3 regions of the Sphingobium sp. LSP13-1-1.1 genome follow, and region 1 is predicted to be linked to each of the others. Evidence: riboswitches for the same ligand, from Rfam matches in the RefSeq annotation. Region 1 holds a riboswitch; each other region holds the start of a gene.
The links. Region 1 has a riboswitch for cobalamin ahead of MRBLSP13_RS00460 (HoxN/HupN/NixA family nickel/cobalt transporter). Riboswitches for the same ligand answer to the same signal wherever they lie in the genome.
Positions count from the first base shown of each region.

Region 2: another riboswitch for cobalamin. It lies ahead of MRBLSP13_RS22000 (TonB-dependent receptor plug domain-containing protein); the one in region 1 lies ahead of MRBLSP13_RS00460 (HoxN/HupN/NixA family nickel/cobalt transporter).
Region 3: another riboswitch for cobalamin. It lies ahead of MRBLSP13_RS06895 (TonB-dependent receptor); the one in region 1 lies ahead of MRBLSP13_RS00460 (HoxN/HupN/NixA family nickel/cobalt transporter).

Region 1 is NZ_JBEGHU010000001.1:103,466-110,062, reverse strand. It holds gene MRBLSP13_RS00470 (efflux RND transporter permease subunit) at 1-2,753, opposite strand, end outside; gene MRBLSP13_RS00465 (LysR substrate-binding domain-containing protein) at 3,103-4,038, shown strand; cobalamin riboswitch at 4,161-4,388, shown strand; gene MRBLSP13_RS00460 (HoxN/HupN/NixA family nickel/cobalt transporter) at 4,542-5,633, shown strand; gene cobW (cobalamin biosynthesis protein CobW) at 5,630-6,597, shown strand, end outside.
Region 2 is NZ_JBEGHU010000089.1:84,211-90,807, reverse strand. It holds gene MRBLSP13_RS22015 (ABC transporter ATP-binding protein) at 1-764, opposite strand, end outside; gene MRBLSP13_RS22010 (FecCD family ABC transporter permease) at 758-1,753, opposite strand; gene MRBLSP13_RS22005 (ABC transporter substrate-binding protein) at 1,876-2,706, shown strand; gene MRBLSP13_RS22000 (TonB-dependent receptor plug domain-containing protein) at 2,711-4,525, opposite strand; cobalamin riboswitch at 4,695-4,908, opposite strand; gene MRBLSP13_RS21995 (threonine ammonia-lyase) at 4,992-5,975, shown strand; gene mobA (molybdenum cofactor guanylyltransferase) at 5,975-6,511, shown strand.
Region 3 is NZ_JBEGHU010000009.1:44,048-50,644, reverse strand. It holds gene arsB (ACR3 family arsenite efflux transporter) at 1-620, shown strand, start outside; gene arsH (arsenical resistance protein ArsH) at 617-1,363, shown strand; cobalamin riboswitch at 1,618-1,859, shown strand; gene MRBLSP13_RS06895 (TonB-dependent receptor) at 2,037-4,181, shown strand; gene MRBLSP13_RS06890 (hypothetical protein) at 4,249-5,625, shown strand; tRNA gene MRBLSP13_RS06885 (tRNA-Arg) at 5,743-5,819, opposite strand; gene MRBLSP13_RS06880 (DUF1178 family protein) at 5,854-6,336, opposite strand; gene MRBLSP13_RS06875 (carbon-nitrogen hydrolase family protein) at 6,333-6,597, opposite strand, start outside.

The sequences.
Region 1 (6,597 bases):
ACGAAGGGATCGACCCAGCTCTGGAAATTGACGACGATCAACAGGTAGATCAGCACGATCGCCCCCGCCAGACCCCAGCCAAGCCCCGAAAAGGCCGTGTTCATCGTCGCATATTGGCCGCGAATTGTGACGGTCGTGCCCTTGGGCAGTTCCTTCTCCAATGATTTGATCGCCCGTTGAACATCGGCGGCGACCGCGCCCAGATCCCGTCCCTGCGTCGTCGCGAAAATGTCCAGCACGGGCGCAATATCATAGTGCGTGACAACCGGCACCGTGTTGGACCGCCGGATCGTCGCCAGCCCGCCCAGCGGCTGAACAGGGGCGCCGGACGCACTGCTCGACACCGGCACATTGCTGAGATCGCTCATCGATCCCACAAGATATTCCGGCGCCTGCGCGACCACCGGATACTGGACGCCGTTTTCCGGATTCACGAAATAGACCGGTGCCGTTTGCGAAGTACCCGCAAGCTGGCTGGCCAGGCTGGTCGTCACGTCGCGCTCCGAAAGTCCATATTGCCCGACCCGCGAACGGTCGACCTCCACCTCGAGCTGGGGCGAGCGTGCCGGCTGCTGGATACGGGCATCGGCCAGCCCGGAAATGGCCGCCATCCTCGCCAGCAGCTTCTGGGCATAGGCGCGGTTGCCATCGGCATTCTTGCCCGCAATCTGCACGTCGATGGGGGCTGGCGCGCCGAAATTTAGGATCTGGCTGGTGATGTCGGCCGGCAGGAAGGCGAAGCTCGTTCCAGGGAAGCGACGGGGCAATTCCCGCCGCAGCTTCGCGACAATCTCGTCGGTCGGCCGGTGATCCCTCGTCAGGGCGATCAGCATGTCGCCATCCTGCGGGCCAATGGTGCCGCTATTGTTGTAGATGGTGTTGATGCCGCTGACCGGCAGGCCGATATTGTCCGTGATGGAGGCGAGTTCCTCCGCCGGAATCATCGAGCGGACTTCCCGCGCGATGCGATCGAAGCGCGCGGCGCTGTCTTCGATCCGCGAGCCCACCGGCACGCGCACATGCATCGCGATCTGGCCGGAATCGACCGAGGGGAAGAAATTGCTGCCCAGCATCGGCAGCAGCGCGAAGGACAGCAGCACGATGGCCATGAAGCCCAGCAGGAAGGGCTTGCGCGCATGGAGCGCCCGGTGCAGCAGCCCGACATAGCCGCGCCTGGTCTTCTCGAAGCGCTTTTCGAACCCGCGCTGGAACCGGACCAGCGGATTGCGGGAAGCGGGCGCCCCGGCCAGGTGCATATCGCCCCCCTCGGCATGGGGCTTCAGCAGATACATCGCTATGGTCGGCACCAGCGTCCGCGACAGGATGAAGGACGCGATCATCGCGAATACGACGGACAGGGCCATCGGCACGAACAGGAAGCCTGCGACGCCGGGCAGGAAGAACATCGGCACGAAAACGATGCATATGCACAGCAGCGATACGAAGGCCGGCGTCACGATCTGCGCCGCGCCGTCCAATATGGCTTCGATCACGCCCTTGCCCTGTTCCAGATGCCAGTTGATATTTTCTATGGTCACGGTCGCATCGTCGACCAATATGCCGACCGCCAGGGCCAGGCCGCCCAGCGTCATGACGTTCAGCGTCTGGCCGAAAGCTGCCAGCGCCGCGATGGCGGCCAATATGGCGAGCGGGATCGACAGGGCGATGATCACCGTCGAACGCCAGGATCCCAGGAACAGCAGGATCATCAGCGATGTCAGCGCCGCGGCGATCGCGCCTTCATGAATGACGCCTTCCACGGCTGCCTTCACGAAAAGCGACTGATCGCCGATGGGCAGGATCTTGAGCGCGTCGGGCAGGCCCGCGGCAATCTGCGGCAGTTTCTGCTTGACGCCGTCAACGATCGCCAGGGTGGAGGTCGCGCCGTTCTTGAGGACGGTCAGCAGCACCGACCGGCTGCCCTCGACATGCACGATATTCTGCTGCGGACCGCTGCCGTCGCGAACATGCGCGACGTCCCGCATGGTGATGGTCGCGCCGTTCACGACCTTGACCGGCAGGTCGTTCAGTGCCTCGATGGAGGACGGGGCGTTGTTCAACTTCACACTATATTGCGTTTCGCCGATCTTGACGAAGCCGGCCGGGTTGATCTGGTTCTGCGCCGCGATGGCAGCGCCCACATCCTGCGCCGACAGCCCCTTCGATTGAAGCGCCAGCGGGTTGAGGTCGATCTGAACCTGCCGCTGCTTGCCGCCGGACGGGAATGGCATGGCAAGACCGGGCACCGTGATCAGAGGCGGGCGGACCTGGTTCATGCCCATGTCGAACAATTGCTGTTCCGACAGCCCCTTTCCCGACAGGGCAAGCTGGAGGATGGGAACGGTCGATGCACTATAGTTCAGGATCAGCGGTGGCGTAATTCCCGGCGGCATCTGGCGCAGCACGGTCTGCGACACCGATGTCACCTGCGCCGTGGCGGTCCGGATGTCGGCGCCCGGCTGGAAATAGATCTTGATGACGCCGATACCCTGAAGCGACTGGCTCTCGATATGGTCGATATCATTGACCGTCGTCGTCAGCACCCGCTCATAGGGATTGACGATGCGGTTCGCCATGTCCTCCGGCGACAGGCCCGCATATTGCCAGGCAACGGCCACCACCGGGATGCGGATGTTGGGGAAGATGTCGACCGGGGTGCGCACGGCCGCCAGAACCCCGCCGATCGCGATCAGGATTGCCATTACGATGAAGGTCAGCGGACGATGTAGGGCAACCTTGACGATATCGATCATTCACGACTCCACGCAAGCGCCGCCAGGTGATCCCCGCCGCACATGAAACGCGACCTCTCCGAATATATTTTCGCCTTCTGGGACCAGGGACGAACAGCGCCAGGAAATGCGCATATCTTTTTTCGCATTTTCAGGCGATTGTCGATGACCGGCCTGCCTGACAAAGCGCCCAAGAATGCGACGACATCCCCGACCATGGCGGAGTGCTGCGGCAATGAGGGGGCATAGCCCGCGCACCTCCGCCCGACGGTCATGGGACACCGCCGCATTCGGAAACGCCCATGCGCCCTTGGACATTCCACGTCTAATATATAATATGGCATGATCGATATCTTTGACGACATGATATATGGACCTGCGCCACCTTCGTTATTTCCTGTGCGTCGCTGAAGAGATGCATTTTGGCCGCGCCGCGCTTCGCCTTGGCATATCCCAGCCGCCGCTCAGCCAGCAAATCCGCGCCCTGGAGGAGGAGCTTGGCGTCCGCCTGTTCGATCGCACCAGCCGCAAGGTGCGCCTGACGGAAGCCGGCCGGCTGTTCGAGCCGGAAGCCCGCAGGACGCTTGCCCAGGCCGACCGCGCCGCACAGATCGCGCGCATGGCGCAGCGTGCGGAGATCGGGCGGCTGGGGCTGGGTTTCACTACGTCCGGACCCTTCGTGCCGCCGATCGCGCGCGCACTCTACCGCTTCCGCAAAGCCCATCCCGACGTCGAACTGATCCTGCGCGAACAGGGCCGGGACGAACAGATAGAGGGGGTCGCCAGCCGTCAGCTCGATCTTGGAATCTTGCGTGATTTCACGGCATTGACGCTGCCTGATGGCTTGCTGTCGCAATGCCTGCTCAAGGAAGAGATGGTGCTGGCGCTGCGCGCGGATCATCCGCTGGCGCTGAGGGCGGACCCTCCCCGGATTGCCGACCTTTTCGATGAACCGCTGGTCCTGTACGGCGCACCCAATGGCACCGGCTTCACGGAACATTTCCGGGCCCTTTGCACGGAGGCTGGCTTCGTCCCCAAAATCTCCCATGAAGCCCGCAGCCTGGCCACTCTGCTGGGCCTGGTTTCGGCGGGGTTCGGGCCTACGGTCATACCCTTGTCAATGGCGCGGCTGCACCTTGACAATGTGGTCAACCGCCCGTTCGACTTGCCGGTCATGAGTTCACTCTGGCTGATCCACGATCGGGAACTGTCGCCCACCGGCCTGGCGTTCCTCGACACCCTGCTCGAAGAATGCCGGTCGACCGGAATCACTTCCAGCGACAGCCGATGCGCCACCCCGCCATGACGGGGTTCATCGCCCAATGCTTCATCAGGGAACGACCGCTGATGAAGCATTGGGCGATGACGCCGCCCCTTCCCATTTCTTTTCCCAGCCTCTATGCACGGCCGTGAAGACCGGTTTCGGTTGGTCTTCATGATCGCGCCGGTGCCCTCGCAAGGGGCTTAATAGGGAATGCGGTGATGAATCCGCAGCTGTCCCTGCAACTGTAAGCGGTGAGCGAGACGCATAGCGATCCTCCGGAACACCGGATGATCAGCCACTGGGCCGGACGCTAAACCATGCGAGGCCTGGGAAGGCCATGCGCCGAGCCGTGACCCGCAAGCCAGGAAACCTGCCTGCGTCTGGTCGCTCTTGCCTTGGTCCAGGGGATGGCCGCGGCACGGTCCTCCGTCTGAGCGACGCTTCTCGCAGCGGGAGCTGCTGTCCGCATGCCGGGCGCAAGAGCGTCCGCCCGGCATGAAGGCGGTTTCCGTCCGGTTTCGCAGACGCCGACGGGATACCGTCCGATGACCATTTCCTCCGATGCGCCAGCATCGATGCAGGCGCCTCCTGGCGGCCTGCGTCGCCGCGCCACCGGCATGTTCGCCGGTCTCATCGCCGCCAATCTGGCCGCCTGGATCGCGGCCTTCACCATCTTCGCGGGCGATCCCGTCATGCTCGGCACGGCGGTGCTTGCCTGGAGCCTGGGCCTGCGCCATGCCGTCGACGCCGATCATATCGCCGCCATCGACAACGTGACCCGCAAGCTGATGCAGGACGGCCAGCGGCCCCTTACGGTCGGCTTCTGGTTCGCCATCGGCCATAGCGGCATCGTGCTGATCGCCGCTGTCCTCATCGCTTTCGCCGCCAATGCTCTCAGCCGCGTCGAAGCCGCAGGAGCCATTGGCGGCACCATTGCGACGCTGGTGTCCGCGACCTTCCTCCTTGCCATTGCGGCGATGAATCTGGTCATCCTCCAATCCGTGCTGAAGACCTTCAATCATGTTCGAAGGGGTGGCGCCTATGTCGATGAAGATATGGACATTCTCCTGAGCAATCGGGGTCTCCTGTCGCGCCTTTTCCGCCCGCTTTTCCGGCTGGTGACGCGAAGCTGGCACATGGCGCCGCTCGGCTTTCTTTTCGGTCTGGGCTTCGATACCGCGACAGAGGTCGCCATTCTGGGGCTTTCCGCCGGCCAGGCCGCCAGCGGCCTTTCCATTGCGACCGTCCTTATCTTTCCCCTGCTCTTTGCGGCGGGGATGGCGTTGATCGACACCACGGACGGCGCGCTGATGATGGGCGCCTATCAGTGGGCGTTCGTGAAACCGATCCGCAAGCTCTACTATAATATCACCATAACGCTGATGTCGGCGCTGGTCGCGCTGCTGATCGGCGGGATCGAGGCGGCGGCGCTGCTCGGCGACAAGCTCGGCCTCAGCGGCGGCATCTGGACCCTCGCCGCCGATTTGGGCGCCCATTTCAACAGCCTCGGTTTCATCATCATCGGCCTGTTCGCCGCCTGCTGGCTGGCGAGTTGGGCCTTCTATCGCTGGAAGGGCTTCGACGAGATCGAACTCATCCCCGCCGCTAGCCGCCAACCGCAAGGAAATCCCGCATGAAAAAGGTATCTGCAACCGTCATCACCGGCTTTCTGGGCGCCGGCAAGACCACGCTGATCCGTCACCTCATCCAGCATGCCGGCGGCCGCCGCCTCGCCCTTATCATCAACGAATTCGGGGATGTGGGCGTCGATGGCGCGCTGGTTCAGGGGTGCGGCGACGCAGCCTGCCCGGATGACGACATCATCGAACTGGCCAATGGCTGCATCTGCTGCACCGTGGCCGACGATTTCCTGCCGACCATGCAAAAACTGCTCGATCGCCCTGTCCCGCCTGATCACATCATCATAGAGACCAGCGGCTTGGCCCTACCCAAGCCGCTGGTGAAGGCGTTCCAATGGCCCGACATCCGGACGCGGGCCACGGTTGACGGGGTCATTGCCCTGATAGATGCCGACGCGCTGGCCGCCGGCCGCTTCGCCCATGACGAAGCGGCGCTCGCGGCTGCCCGCGCCGCCGACCCGACGCTGGATCATGACAGCCCGATCGAGGAACTGTTCGAGGATCAACTCGCCTGTGCCGACCTCGTCCTGCTCAACAAGACCGACTTGGTGGAGCCAGATCGCCTGGCGGTGCTGGAGCAGGAGCTGGCCCGGGAAATCCGACCCGGCGTCCGCATCCTCCGCACCGCCAGAGGAGAGATTGACCCCGCCATCCTGCTCGGTCTCGACGCGGGCGTGGAGGACCAGATCGATGCCCGCCCCTCCCACCATGACGATGAGGAGGATCATGACCATGACGATTTTGACAGCTTCGTCGTGGATCTGGGCGAACTTGCTGGGCCAGAGCCGTTGCTGACGGCGCTCGCGCAGAGCATTGCCGCCCATGACATATTGCGGGTCAAGGGCTTCCTCGCCATTGAGGGGCGCCCGGCACGCCTGGTTCTTCAGGCGGTCGGTCCGCGCATCCAGCATCATTATGACCGGCACTGGCAGGCCGGCGAGCCGCGCCGGTCCCGGCTGGT
Region 2 (6,597 bases), on a different contig from region 1:
CCCGTCGGCAGGACCAGCGGCCAGTCGCCGTTCGTTTCTATGCGAGCGGAAATGCCATACACCCTGGCGAGATTCCCCTCCGTCAGCACGTCCAGCGGCGCGCCGTCGGCCACCGGCGACCCGCGCTCCATCAGCACGAGCCGATCACAATAGCGCGCCGCCATGCTGAGGTCGTGCAGCACGGCGACGACCAGCGACCCGGCCCGCGCCTCCGCCCGGAGCAGATCCATGACGTCGATCTGATGCCCCGGATCGAGCGCGGCCAGGGGTTCATCGGCAATCAGGGCAGGCGCGCCCACCGCCAGCGCGCGGGCCAGCAGCACGCGGGCGCGCTCGCCACCCGATAATTCGGTCGCCACCCTGCCTTTCAGATGCAGCACATCGGCCCGCGTCAAGGCGGCGTCGACATGCGCCTCATCCTGCGCGGAAAGGCGCGACAGCGGCCCCAGATGCGGCAATCGACCCAGCGCCACCAGCCGCTCCACCGCCAGCGGCCAGTGCAGCGTCTGTCCTTGCGGCAGATAGGCGATGCGCCGGGCGATCTCCCGCCGGCTGAGCCGCGCGCTGTCGTCGCCGTCGATCAGGACTGTCCCGCCCGACCGCCCGACCAGCCCCAGCAGCGCCCGGATCAGGGTGGATTTGCCAGCGCCATTGGGCCCGATGATGCCCACCAGCTCCCCCGGCTCCAGCAGGAGGTCGGCGCCGTTCACCGCCGGATGCCGGCCCAGCCTGACGGAAAGTCCCTGCGCGCGGATCGTCACCATAGCCGCCGCTCCCGCATCAGGTGCATCAGGAACACGGGAACGCCCAGCAACGCCGTCAGCACCCCCAGCTTGAGTTCGCTGCTGGTAGGGATCAGCCGCACGCCGATGTCCGCCAGCGTCAGCAGCACCGCGCCGCCCAGCATCGAGGGCAGCAGAATGGCGGAGGGCGAGCGGTCGGTCAGCGGTCGGACCAGATGCGGCACGATCAGGCCGACAAAGCCTATCGCCCCCGACACCGCCACGGCGCCGCCGACGCCTATGGCGACGCCCAGCATCAGGCGGATGCGCGCCCAGCGAAGATCGATGCCAAGCGCCTGCGCCCCATCCTCGCCCAGCGTCAGCGCGTCCAGCGTCCGCCCGTCGCCAAGCAGCAGCGCCGCGCCCATGGCGACGCAGGGCAGCGCGATCCAGACATGGCCATAGGCACGGTTTTCCAGGCTGCCCATCAGCCAGCTCATGATCTCCATCGCGGCGAAGGGGTTGGGCGACAGGTTGAGCGACAGGCTGATCCCCGCCCCCGCGAGCGTCGCGATGGCGATGCCGGCGAGGATGAGCGTGAGCGGACTTTCCGCCGGGCCGGCGAGCAGGAACAGCGCGCCAATGCCGATCAGGCCGGTCATGATGGCGAGCGCGGGAAGCGCCAGCGGATGCGCCTGCGCCAGCCCGAAATAGAGCGCGCCGACAGCGCCGAGCGCGGCGCAGTTGGACGCCCCCAAGACCGAGGGTTCGGCCAGCGGGTTGCGCAGATAACCCTGGAGCGCAGCACCCGCGAGGCCGAGCATCGCGCCGACGATCAGGCCCAGCAGCATGCGGGGCAGGCGCAGGTCGAGAAGGATGGCGCGGGCGACGTCGTCGCCGCCACCGCCGAGGACAGCAAGGACGCGGGCCGGAGAAAGCGGAACGGCGCCAAGAGCGAGGGAAGCCAGCGCGGCAAGCAGGGCCGATACGATCAGCGCGGGGATGAGCAACGGGTGGCGGCGGGCGCTCATGGCTTGCGCGTTCCTCCCTGCTTGCTACAGCATCTGTCCAGGCGCTCCCTATTCCCGCGAGGGAGTGTGTCGAGGCACGATTTGTTGGGGCGCAGCACAGGGGCCACAGGGTGCGCAGAAGAATGATCCTTGCCGCATTTTGCGCCCTTTCGCTGACCGGCGCCGCGCCGGTTCCGCCGAAACGCATCGTGTCGCTCAACACCTGCGCCGACCAATATGTGCTCGCGCTGGCCGATCCGGCGCAGATCGCAGCGCTCAGCCCCTATGGACATGACCCAGAACTGTCGGCGGCGGTCGGCAAGGCCCGCGCCTTCCGTACCCTCAAGCGCCCTTCCGAGGAAGTGTTGGCGCTTCGCCCGGACCTGCTGATCGGCTTTCCGGCGGGCGACAACGTGGTCGGCGCGCCACCGGGCCGATGGCGGACCCTGGCACTGGCGAGCGCGGACAGCTATGCGATGATCCTGGCGCAGATCCGGCAGGTGGCGGCGGCGGTCGGCCATCCCGAACGGGGCGAGGCGATGATCGCCCGCATGGACCGGGCTCTTGCCGCCCTGCCCCATCCGAAGCATCGCGGCGTCGCCGCCTATTATCAGCGGCGCGGCTATATGACCGGCACCGGCACGCTGGTCGACGACCTGATGCGGCGCGTGGGCCTGGTCAACCTGGCGACCAGGCTGGGCAAGCCGGCACTGTCGCAGCTTTCGCTGGAGGAGATGATCGCCGCCCACCCGGACTGGCTGATCGTCGAGGCGGGGAGCGAGAAGGTGGTCGATCAGGGGACGGAGATGCTGCACCATCCGATATTGCGCGCCATTCCGCGCATCCGCGTGCCGCAGGCGTGGACGGTGTGCGGCGGCCCCGCCTATGTCGACGCCGCAAGGAGCATCACGGCGCAGCTTGACGGCGCAGCGCGCAGGGGCGCGGCGCAGATCAACGCCGCGCCACGCCCATAAGCCGTCAGAAGCGCACACGCACGCCGCCGAAGGCCGATCGCCCATAGGTGCCATAGCCATAGACCGTGGCGTATTTCGCATCGGTGACATTGTCGATGCGGCCATAGATTTCCAGCTTCTCCATGATCGGGAAAGACGCCCGGATGTTCGCTATCGCATAGCCGTCCAGCCGTACCAGATTGGTCGCGTCGTTGAAGCTGTCGCCCACCATCGTCACGGTGGCGCCGGTCGACAGGCCGAAGGGCCAGACATAATCCGCCGAAACGCTGACCGCGTCGGGGGCGCGGCGGGGCAGCCGGGCGCCGCTACTGCGGTCGCGCGCATCGACATGGCTGTAGGCGGCCGTGACGGTCAGCGCATCGACCGGCCTCAGCGTCAGCATCGCCTCCACCCCCTTGGCGCGGGTGCGGTCGAGATTATTATACCCGCCATAGAGGCCGATCGAATAATCATAGTTGATCTGGTTTCTGGTATCGCGGCGGAACGCCGTGACGGAGAGGATCGCCCGGTCGCCGTCGAGCCTCTGGTCAAAACCGATATCGTAGCTTTTCGACCGCTCGGGACGCAGGCCGGCATTGCCGACATCGGCGCCGTAAAGCTGGTAGAGCGACGGCGCCTTGAACCCCTCGCCATAGCTCATGCGGATATTGGTCGCGCCGGCATTGGGCGTGTAGTTGGCGTTGGCGCCGAAGGTCGTCGCGCCGCCGAACTGGCTGTGATCGTCATGCCGCACGCCGCCGGTCAGCGACAGGCCGGCAAGGGGCTTGACGACGGCCAGCGCATAGACGCTGTCGATATCGGCCTTGTGGCGTTCGGTGGAACCGAAGCCGGAAAAATCATAGTCGGGCCGCTCATGTTCATAGCCGAAGACCAGCTTCGCCTGATCCACCGGCTGGTAGATCCCTTCATATTCGAAGCGCAAATTGGTGCCGGAATAGGCATAAGGCCCGAAAGCGGACGTATAGTCGCGGTCGATGCGGAACCAGGTGACGGCCGCCCGATTGGTGAGCCTGCCGTCGAGCAACGCAAGGTTGAGGCCCGCATAGCCGACATATTGATCCGATTTCGAGGAGTCCGTGGTGCTGTCCACCACGCCATTGTCGGTATCCAGGTCGGCATGGATATAATAGCCGCGCAGGTCGAGGTTGAGGGTATCGGTGAAGGACAGCTTCAGCCTGGCATTGGCGGCGATATTCTCATAGCCGTCCCTTTCGGTGCCGCTGGCGGCGGAGGAAATGCCGTCGGTGTTGAAATAGGCGATGCCGACGCCGCCCGACGCGATGCCGCTGCCGCCCGAAACGTCCGCCTTCGCGTTCAGCGTATTGCTGTAGCCGTAATCGACGGAGGCATTGCCGGCAAAGCCGGTGCCGGGCGTTCCGGTCATGACGTTGACGACGCCGCCGATCGCCTGGCTGCCGTAGACGATCGAGTTGGAGCCGCGCAAAATCTCGATCCGCTGGATATTGCCGGTCAGCAGATTGCCGAAATCGTACATGTCGCCGATGCCGCTGGGGTCGTTGACCTTGACCCCGTCGATCAGCACCAGCGTCTGCGTCGTTTCCGCGCCGCGCAGCGAAACCCCGGTCACGCCGCCCAGGCTGCCGCTGCGGTTGAAGCGCACCCCCGGCGTGGTAGCCAGCAGGTCGACCACGCTGACGCTCTGGCGGGTCCGGATGGTGTCGGCGTCGATCACGGTGACGGCCTGGCCGACCTCGTCGCGCGGCTGTTCGATGCCCAGCGCGGTGACGATGATCTCATCCTCCGCCAGCGCAGGTGCGGCCGCGAGCAAGGCGGCGATGGAAACGGAAATCCTCAACATGTCTGTCTTCCCCCTGAGCGCGATGCAACATGGCGCAGGGCATCCGCTCATGCGGCCGGACAGGGGAAAATGGCTGGCGCCCGCGCCCTCCCCCACACCGATGCGGCCCCGCGCCGCTTCGTCGCTCAGACGGAGAACACCGTGCCGTGGCCATACCCTGGACCAAGGCAAGAGCGACCATGCGCCGGCAGGTCTCCTGGCTCGCGGGTCAATGCGGCGATGCACGCCTTCCCGGACTTGCGTCCAGTGGCCGGCCCTGGGGGCCGAAGTGCATCGCGCTCACCGCTTACAGTTGCAGGGACAGCCGCGGATTGGGACGGCTTCCCGTCCGCACCGCATTCCCGTTTTCAGCCCTTCCGGGCACCGGCGCGATCTTCCTTGCGCGCAGGGGCTTTGCCCTGCCCGCGCCGGGCGCCATAAGGGAAAGCGGCGGCCATGCCAAGGGGCAGCCGCAGAAGGAGATTGCATGTCGTTCGCCATCAACGCCGCCGATGTCGAGGATGCGGCGCGGGTCATCGCCCCCGCCGCCATCCGCACCCCCCTGCTGGAAAATGCGGCGCTCAACGCCCGCTGCGGCCGGCGGGTGCTGGTGAAGTTCGAGGGCGCGCAGCACAGCGGATCGTTCAAGTTCCGCGGTGCCTACAACCGGCTGGCCCGGCTGGACGCCGGGGAGCGAAAGGCAGGCGTCGTCGCCTGGTCATCGGGCAATCATGCCCAGGGCGTCGCCTTTGCGGCGCGCTTGCTGGGGATCGCGGCGACGATCGTGATGCCGGCCGACGCGCCCGCGATCAAGACGGCGAACACGCGGGCACTGGGCGCCGAAGTCGTTGCCTATGACCGCTTCACCGATAACCGGGAGGAGATCGCCACGCGGCTGGCGACCGAGAGGGGCGCGGTGCTGGTGCCGTCCTTCGACGATCCCTTCATCATGGCGGGCCAGGGCACGATCGGGCTGGAGATCATGGAGCAGGCCGCCGAAGCTGGCGCGAAGATCGGCCAGATCCTGGTCAATTGCGGCGGCGGCGGCATGGTGTCGGGGATCGCGACGGCGGTGAAGGCGCGCATGCCCGAGGTCAACATCCATGCGGTGGAACCGGAAGCGTTCGACGATACGGCGCGGTCCCTGGCCAGCGGCAAGCGGGAAAGCGTGTCGCCCGATGCGCGGTCGATCTGCGACGCACTGCTGTCTCCCACGCCGGGAGCGCTGACCTTTCCCATCAACCAGGCGCTGTTGTCCGGGGGCCTGGCGGTGAGCGACGATCAGGTGCGCGACGCGATGCGCTTTGCCTTTTCCGTGCTCAAGCTGGTGGTCGAGCCGGGCGGAGCCGCATCGCTGGCGGCCATGCTGGCCGGAATTGCTCCGCCTGCCGAAGGGGCCGGCGTCGTGGTGCTTTCAGGCAGCAATGTCGATCCCGACAGCTATGCCCGGATCATAGGCGGCGGCGCATGATGCGGCTGATGGGGGCGGTGCTGGCTGGCGGGCGGTCCAGCCGGTTCGGCAGCGACAAGGCGCAGGCGATGCTGGAGGGGCGCACCCTGCTGGAGCATGCGGTGGAGGCTCTCGGCCGCCATGTCGAAACCGTCGTGGTATGCGGCCGGCAGGTGGAGGGCATGATCGGGCTGGCGGATCGGCCCGCCGCGGACATGGGGCCGTTGGGCGGCCTCAACGCGGCGCTGCATCATGCCCTGGCGCAGGGTTATGACGCCGTGCTGACGACCGGGTGCGACGTGCCCGCCTATCCGGACGGCCTGGCGCTGGCCCTGATCGGCCCTGAACCCGCCATCCTCAAGGGGCAGCAACTGGCCGGATTCTGGCCCGCTTCGCTGGCGGGCGAACTGGATGCCCATCTGGCGGAGGACAATAACAGATCGATCCGGGGCTGGCTGGAGCGGGTCGGCGCCCGGATCGTCGACCGGCCCGAATTCGTGCTGCCCAACATCAACCGGCCGGAGGATCTGCAGGCTCTGGCAAAGGACAGTCGATGAATGGAGTGCTTCCGCCAAGGCACCTGAACGAGGCAAGCCGCGAAAGCATCCCGTTCCGGCTTTGAACGGGAATCCCGGCTTCGCGG
Region 3 (6,597 bases), on a different contig from region 1:
TCGACGGTGAGCCGAACTACACATTGAGCCAGGTGGCACTGAACGACTTGATCATGATCTTTGCCTTCGCACCGCTCGTCGGCCTGCTGTTGGGCGTGGCATCAATCACCGTGCCGTGGAACACACTGGCGCTGTCGGTGGGGCTCTACATCGTCGTCCCGGTTATCATCTCCCAACTGCTCCGCCGAGCGCTTCTTCGCGGCGGCGAGAAGGGACTTCAGCATTTCCTGTCCGCCATCAGCCCGATCAGCCTTGCCAGCCTGCTGCTGACGCTGGTGCTGCTGTTCGGCTTCCAGGGTGAGCAGATCATCCGGCAACCGCTGGTGATCGCGCTGATTGCTGTGCCGATCCTGTTTCAGGTCTATCTCAACGCCGGCATCGCCTACTGGCTCAGCCGCCGTTTCGGCGTGGCGTGGTGCGTCGCCGGCCCTTCGGCGCTGATCGGCGCCTCCAACTTCTTCGAACTGGCTGTGGCCGCCGCCATCAGCCTCTTTGGGCTCACCTCCGGCGCCGCGCTGGCAACGGTCGTAGGCGTGCTAGTCGAAGTGCCGGTGATGCTGTCGATCGTCGCCTTGGTAAAGCGAACCCGTCCCTGGTATGAGAAAGCCATTGCCGCATGAGATTGCGTGAACTCACCGCCCCCGATCATCTGCCTGCCTTGGACAAGGCCTTTGCGCTGGCTCGTCCCGCCACTGGCCTCGGACCGGACCAACCGCCTCCGCGCTTTCTCCTGCTCTACGGCTCGCTGCGAGAGCGCTCCTTCTCTCGCCTCGCCGTGGAAGAGGCCGCCCGCCTGCTGCAATATTTCGGTGCTGAGACGCGGATCTTCGATCCCAGCGACCTGCCGCTGCCAGATCAGGTGGCGGGAGACGATCACCCTGCGGTGCATGAATTGCGCGAGCATGCGCTGTGGTCGGAAGGCATGGTCTGGTGCAGCCCGGAGCGGCACGGCCAGATCAGCGGCATCATGAAGACGCAGATCGACCACCTGCCGCTCCAGATTCGCGGGATGCGGCCGACGCAAGGGCGGACGCTTGCAGTCATGCAGGTGTCCGGCGGCTCCCAGTCGTTCAATGCCGTCAACACGCTGCGCCTGCTGGGTCGCTGGATGCGGATGTTCACGATCCCCAACCAGTCGTCGGTGGCGATGGCTTACAAGGAGTTCGACCAAGACGGCCGGATGCGGGCGTCGAGCTACTACGAGCGCATCGTCGATGTGATGGAGGAATTGGTCCGCTTTACGGTACTTATGCGACCGCATGCGGCGCAACTTGTGGATCGCTATTCCGAGCGCAAGGAAGCCGGAATTTCGGTTGATGCCGAGTCTGACCATTCGGCAGTCGCGATAGCGCCGCAATCTTGATTGACGGCTAGCAGCCCGGCACGGCGAAAATCAGGATCAGCAACCATGGCATCCGGCTGTACGACGGACTCAGCCGGGTTCTGGCCCATGCTCGCGATATCCCGTGTCCTGTTGTCGCTGGTTAAGCGCCTGGTTCTCATGCGGATATCGGCCATCTCGCCTTGGCTCGGTCTTGCGGCGGCGTGAGATTAGGCTCTTGCGGAGCATTGACCCTCCCGCTAACGCACCTCTGCCTGGGACGACGGCTTCGTCGTCCCAGGCATGATCGCGCCGGTGCCTCGAAAGAGGCTTAAAAGGGAACGCGGTGAGGATGGCTCCGGCTATCCAAATCCGGGGCTGTCCCTGCAACTGTAAGCGGCGAGCGCGATGCATATCGCTTCCTCCAGTGTGAGGAGGCAGCCACTGGACCGGACGCTAAATCCTGCGAGGTCTGGGAAGGCCGTGCATCAAGCTATGACCCGCGAGCCAGGAGACCTGCCAGCGTCTGGTCGCTCTTGCCCGGTCCAGGGGATGGCCAAGGCACGGTATCTTTCCGTTTGAGCGACGAACGGGCGGTGGAGGCCGCATCGGTTCGCGTGGCGGTCGCTCTATGGCGTCCGGCTGCTGACGTGCGCCGACCGTCGCTGGCGGCACGTCTCCACCCGAATGTCGCGTGACGCCGGGAAGACATGCAATGGAATGGAAAAATGTAGGATTTTGGCTGGCCACCGGGCTGGCCGCCACCACGACGCAGCAGGCCGGCGCGGAAACCGCCGCGGATGGCTCAGCCGAAATCATCGTGTCGGGCGTTCGGCCGGGAGCATTGCTCCAAGAGACGGAAACCGGATCGCGCCTGGGGCTGACCGCGCTCGAAACGCCAGCCAGCGTCGCGCAGATTGATGGCGACGCGATCCGCGCTCGCGGCGATCTGGACATAATGTCGGCCGTAACCCGTGCACCGGGTGTCACCACCTCCGCCAATCCGGGCAATGGCGGCACGGCCCTGTCGCTGCGCGGCTTTTCCGGTCAGGGTTCGGTGCTGCAACTGGTTGATGGCGTCCGGCTGTTCCCGGTTGCGGGCACGATCACCTTCCCCACCGACCCGTGGAATGTCGAGCGGATCGAATTGCTGAACGGCCCCGCCTCCGTGCTCTACGGACAGGGCGCGCTGGGCGGCGCGGTGAACATCATCACCAGATCCCCCAATGCCGAACGCACCGAATTTGACGCGGAAGCAGGATATGGCTCGCAGGATAGCTGGCGCGCGGCGGCAGGTGTCGGTGGACCGCTGGGCGAGATGCTCTCCTACCGGATCGACGCCAGCTACCGGGCGTCGGACGGGTATGTCGACCGTGGCCATTCCAAGAGCCTCGCGCTCTCGGGTGCGCTGCGCTTCCGGCCAAGCGACAGCTTCACGCTCACCCTGCGCAACGACTATGGCAATCAGCGGCCGATGGAATATTTCGGCACGCCACTGATCGACGGGGCGTTGGTGAAGGGCAACCAGCGGCGCAACTATAATGTCGCGGACGCCAGCCTGCACTATCGCGACAATCGGACCACGCTGACCGCCGACTGGACGGTGGCCGAAGGCATCACCCTCTCCAACGCCGCCTATCGCCTTACCAGCAAGCGTCTGTTCAAAAATCTGGAGAGCTATTTCTACAATGACGACGCCGGCCTGATCAACCGAATGGACAATCTGGGCATCTTCCATGACCAGACCCAATATGGCGATCAGGCAACCATCCGCATCAGCAAGCCGATTGCGGGCCTGAAAAACGATCTGGTCGTCGGCTTCGACGCCAATCTCATCAAGCTCACTTATTCCAATGATTTCGGATCGGACCCACAGGAGGATGCTGTCGATCCCTTCGACTTCGATCCGGGCCTGTTCTACGACACGCAGGGCATCGCGCCCCGCTATCGCACGCGGACCAACGAATATAGCGTCTTTGCCGAAGACCGCCTGGCGCTGACCGATCAGCTTTCGGTGGTCGCAGGCATCCGGCACGAGCGTGACAAGGTGCAACGCTGGAACATCGTCAATAACCCGGACGGCAGCACCAGCGAGGTCAATGCCTTTCCCAATGGCGCGACCAATCGGAAATTCCGCAACACCACTTGGCGGATCGGCAGCGTCTATAGGCCGACCTCCAACATCTCGCTCTATGGGCAATATTCGACCGGCGTCGATCCGCTCGGCACGCTGACCACCTTCACCACCAATGCGACCCAGTTCGCCTTCACCAACGCGACCGGCGATCAGGTCGAGGGCGGCATCAAGGCCATGTTCCTCGATGGCAAGGGCAGCGCCACTCTGGCGGCCTATCGTATCGTCAAGAAGAAGCTGGTAGCGCAACAGACGCCGACTAGTCCCATAGAACAGATCGGCCAGCGGTCCGCCAAGGGTGTGGAGGCTTCGGTGACGCTGCAACTGACCGACCGCTTCGGCATCGACGCGAATGGCACAGTGCTGGACGCTAATTTCGATGACTTCATCAGCGGCGGCACCAGCTATACCGGCAACACGCCACCCAATGTGCCTGAAGTAGCGGCGAACCTGTCCGTCTATTGGGCGCCCATTGACGCGCTGCGGGCCAATGCCAGTTTGCGCTATGTCGGCCGGAGCTTCTCGGACAACGCCAACAGCCACCGGGTGCCGGGCTATGCCGTGGTGGATGCGGGGTTGACCTATGCGTTCACCCCCAATCTCGCGGCGAACCTGCGGGTCTATAATCTCTTTGACAAGGATTATGCGACCACCACCTATAATGACGAGCAGTGGATATTGGGCCGCCCCCGTTCCATCGACATTTCGGTGACGGCTCATTTCTGACGCACGCGCCCGGTGGCGTCATCGCGGCAAGCGATGGCTGTATCTGACCCATCGCTGGCTGGGCATAGTGACATGCCTGTTGCTGGCGATGTGGTTCCTGTCGGGCATCGTCATGATGTATGTGCCTTTCCCGTCGCTGACCCAGCAGGAGCGGCTGGCGGGATTGGCACCCATCGACTGGAAGCAGGTCCATGGGAGTGTTCAGGCCGACGCCGTGTTGCAACAAGGGTTGGACGGTCCCGTCTGGCTGCACGACGGGGCGGCGGCGGCAATGAGCGGGCGCGCCATCGCTCCTGTCACGGCTCGCCAAGCTGGCGGCATCGCTGCCGCGTTCGGCAAAGCGCCTGCCTCCGCCGTGGATCTGATCGAGCGGGATCAATGGACGGTTGGCAGCGGGTTTAACCGCTATCGGCCATTGTGGAAGGTGACGCTCGACCGGCCAGATGGGTTGGTCCTCTACATCGCATCGACCACCGGAACGGTGGTGCTGGACACGATCCGGGCAGAGCGTTTCTGGAACTGGCTCGGATCGGTTCCCCACTGGATTTATCCGACCGTGCTGCGTCAGGACCAGCCACTGTGGAGGCAGGTGATCCTCTGGACCTCCGGGGCAAGCATCATAGGGGCGGTCAGCGGCATGTGGATCGGGGTGCTGCGTATGCGGCTGCGCCGCCGCTACAAGGGCGGGCGGATTTCGCCCTATCGCGGCTGGCAGCGGTGGCATCATGTCGCGGGGTTGCTCGGCGGCACCCTGTTGGTCGCATGGATCGTCAGCGGCTGGCTCTCCGTCGATCCCAACCGCTGGTTCGCCAGCAAAGGTCTGAGCGATGCGGCTCGTGCCGCTTATGCCGGAGCAGGGATGCCCCCTGCGCTGGACTGGCAGCATGTCGGCAGCACACCAGAGGCTGCGGGCGCGCGTCAGATGCGGCTGATATGGACCGACAGCACGCCTTTGCTGATCTTCTCCCGACCGAGTGGACAGGATGCGATCCTCGATGCGCGGAGCTTGAAGCCGGTGAAGCTCGAGCCACGCCGCCTGATCCGTGCCGCCCATCGGCTGGTTCCCGACGCTCGGATGGAAGCGGCCGACTGGCTCACCAAGTCCGATGCCTATTGGTATGAAGCCAAGGGAAGCGTGGAATTGCCGGTGTTGCGCATTCGCTTCGCCGACATGAATGACAGTTGGGTCTATATCAGCCCCCGCACAGGCGAGGTGCTGCGCGACATGGACGCTCGCCGCCGCCTCTATCGCTGGCTGTTCGATGGGCTGCATCGCTGGGATTTCGATGTGCTCATCCGTCAACGGCCCCTTTGGGATATATGGATGTGGGTTTGGTTGATTGTCGGGGCAATCATCTCGGTGAGCGGCATTGTGATCGGGATGCGGCGCTTAGGGCGGCCAACCGACCGGCGAATGTCGGGCATTGGCCGCCGGCGTCATTAGGGCAATCTGGTCTCCAGTTGCGCCAGAGCCAAACACAGCCTCACAACCCACGGATAACGCGTGAGCAATTCGAACCGTCGGCCGATCTCCCGGACACTAGCGATTCCTGGAAAGAAGTGGTGCACCCGACGGGATTCGAACCCATGGCCCTCAGATTAGGAATCTGATGCTCTATCCTGCTGAGCTACGGGTGCCCGTCGACGGCTCTATTCTGCGAATGGGGCGCGGTCAATTCTTCGCTTCGGGGGGCAGCACCGGAAAAGGCAGTGGCGCGACCTCCACCCCTTCCGCCATCAGGGCGCGTGCCTCGTTGAGCGCCACTTCGCCATGGATGCTGGCGCGGTCCTGCTCGCCATAATGCATGGCACGGGCCTGTTCCGCGAAATCGCGCCCGACCCAGGTTGAATCCTCCAGCGCCTTTTGCTGCGCCTTGGCGAGCGCGAGCACCAATTCACGCATCTTCGCCTCTTCCCCGGCGCCCATGGCGATGGATGCATCATCGGAGGAAGGCGCCTGCGGCACGATTTCCGGGCGACTGTTGCCCTTGGGCGCGACGGCGGGGGCCATCACCGCCTTGCCCACATGTTCATCGCCGCAAAGCGGGCAGGTTAGCAGCCCTCGCGCCTTCTGATCCTCATAATCGGCGCTGGAACCGAACCATGCCTCGAACACATGTCCTTGGGATTCGCATTTAAGGTCGAAAACGATCACGATAGCGTAACATCCATGGGCAAGGATCGCCTGTTGGCGAGCGCAGGCACCCGCCCGCGGACGTCCTCTACGCGCGACAGGTCGATCTCTGCAAGAGCAAGGCCGGCTGGTTCACCCATGTCGAGCACGATGTCCCCCCATGGATCGACGACCAGGCTGTGTCCATATGTCTCGCGGCCGTCGGCATGGCGGCCCGTCTGCGCGGCGGCAACGACGAAGCAGCCCGCCTCTATGGCCCGCGCCCGCAGCAGGATGTGCCAG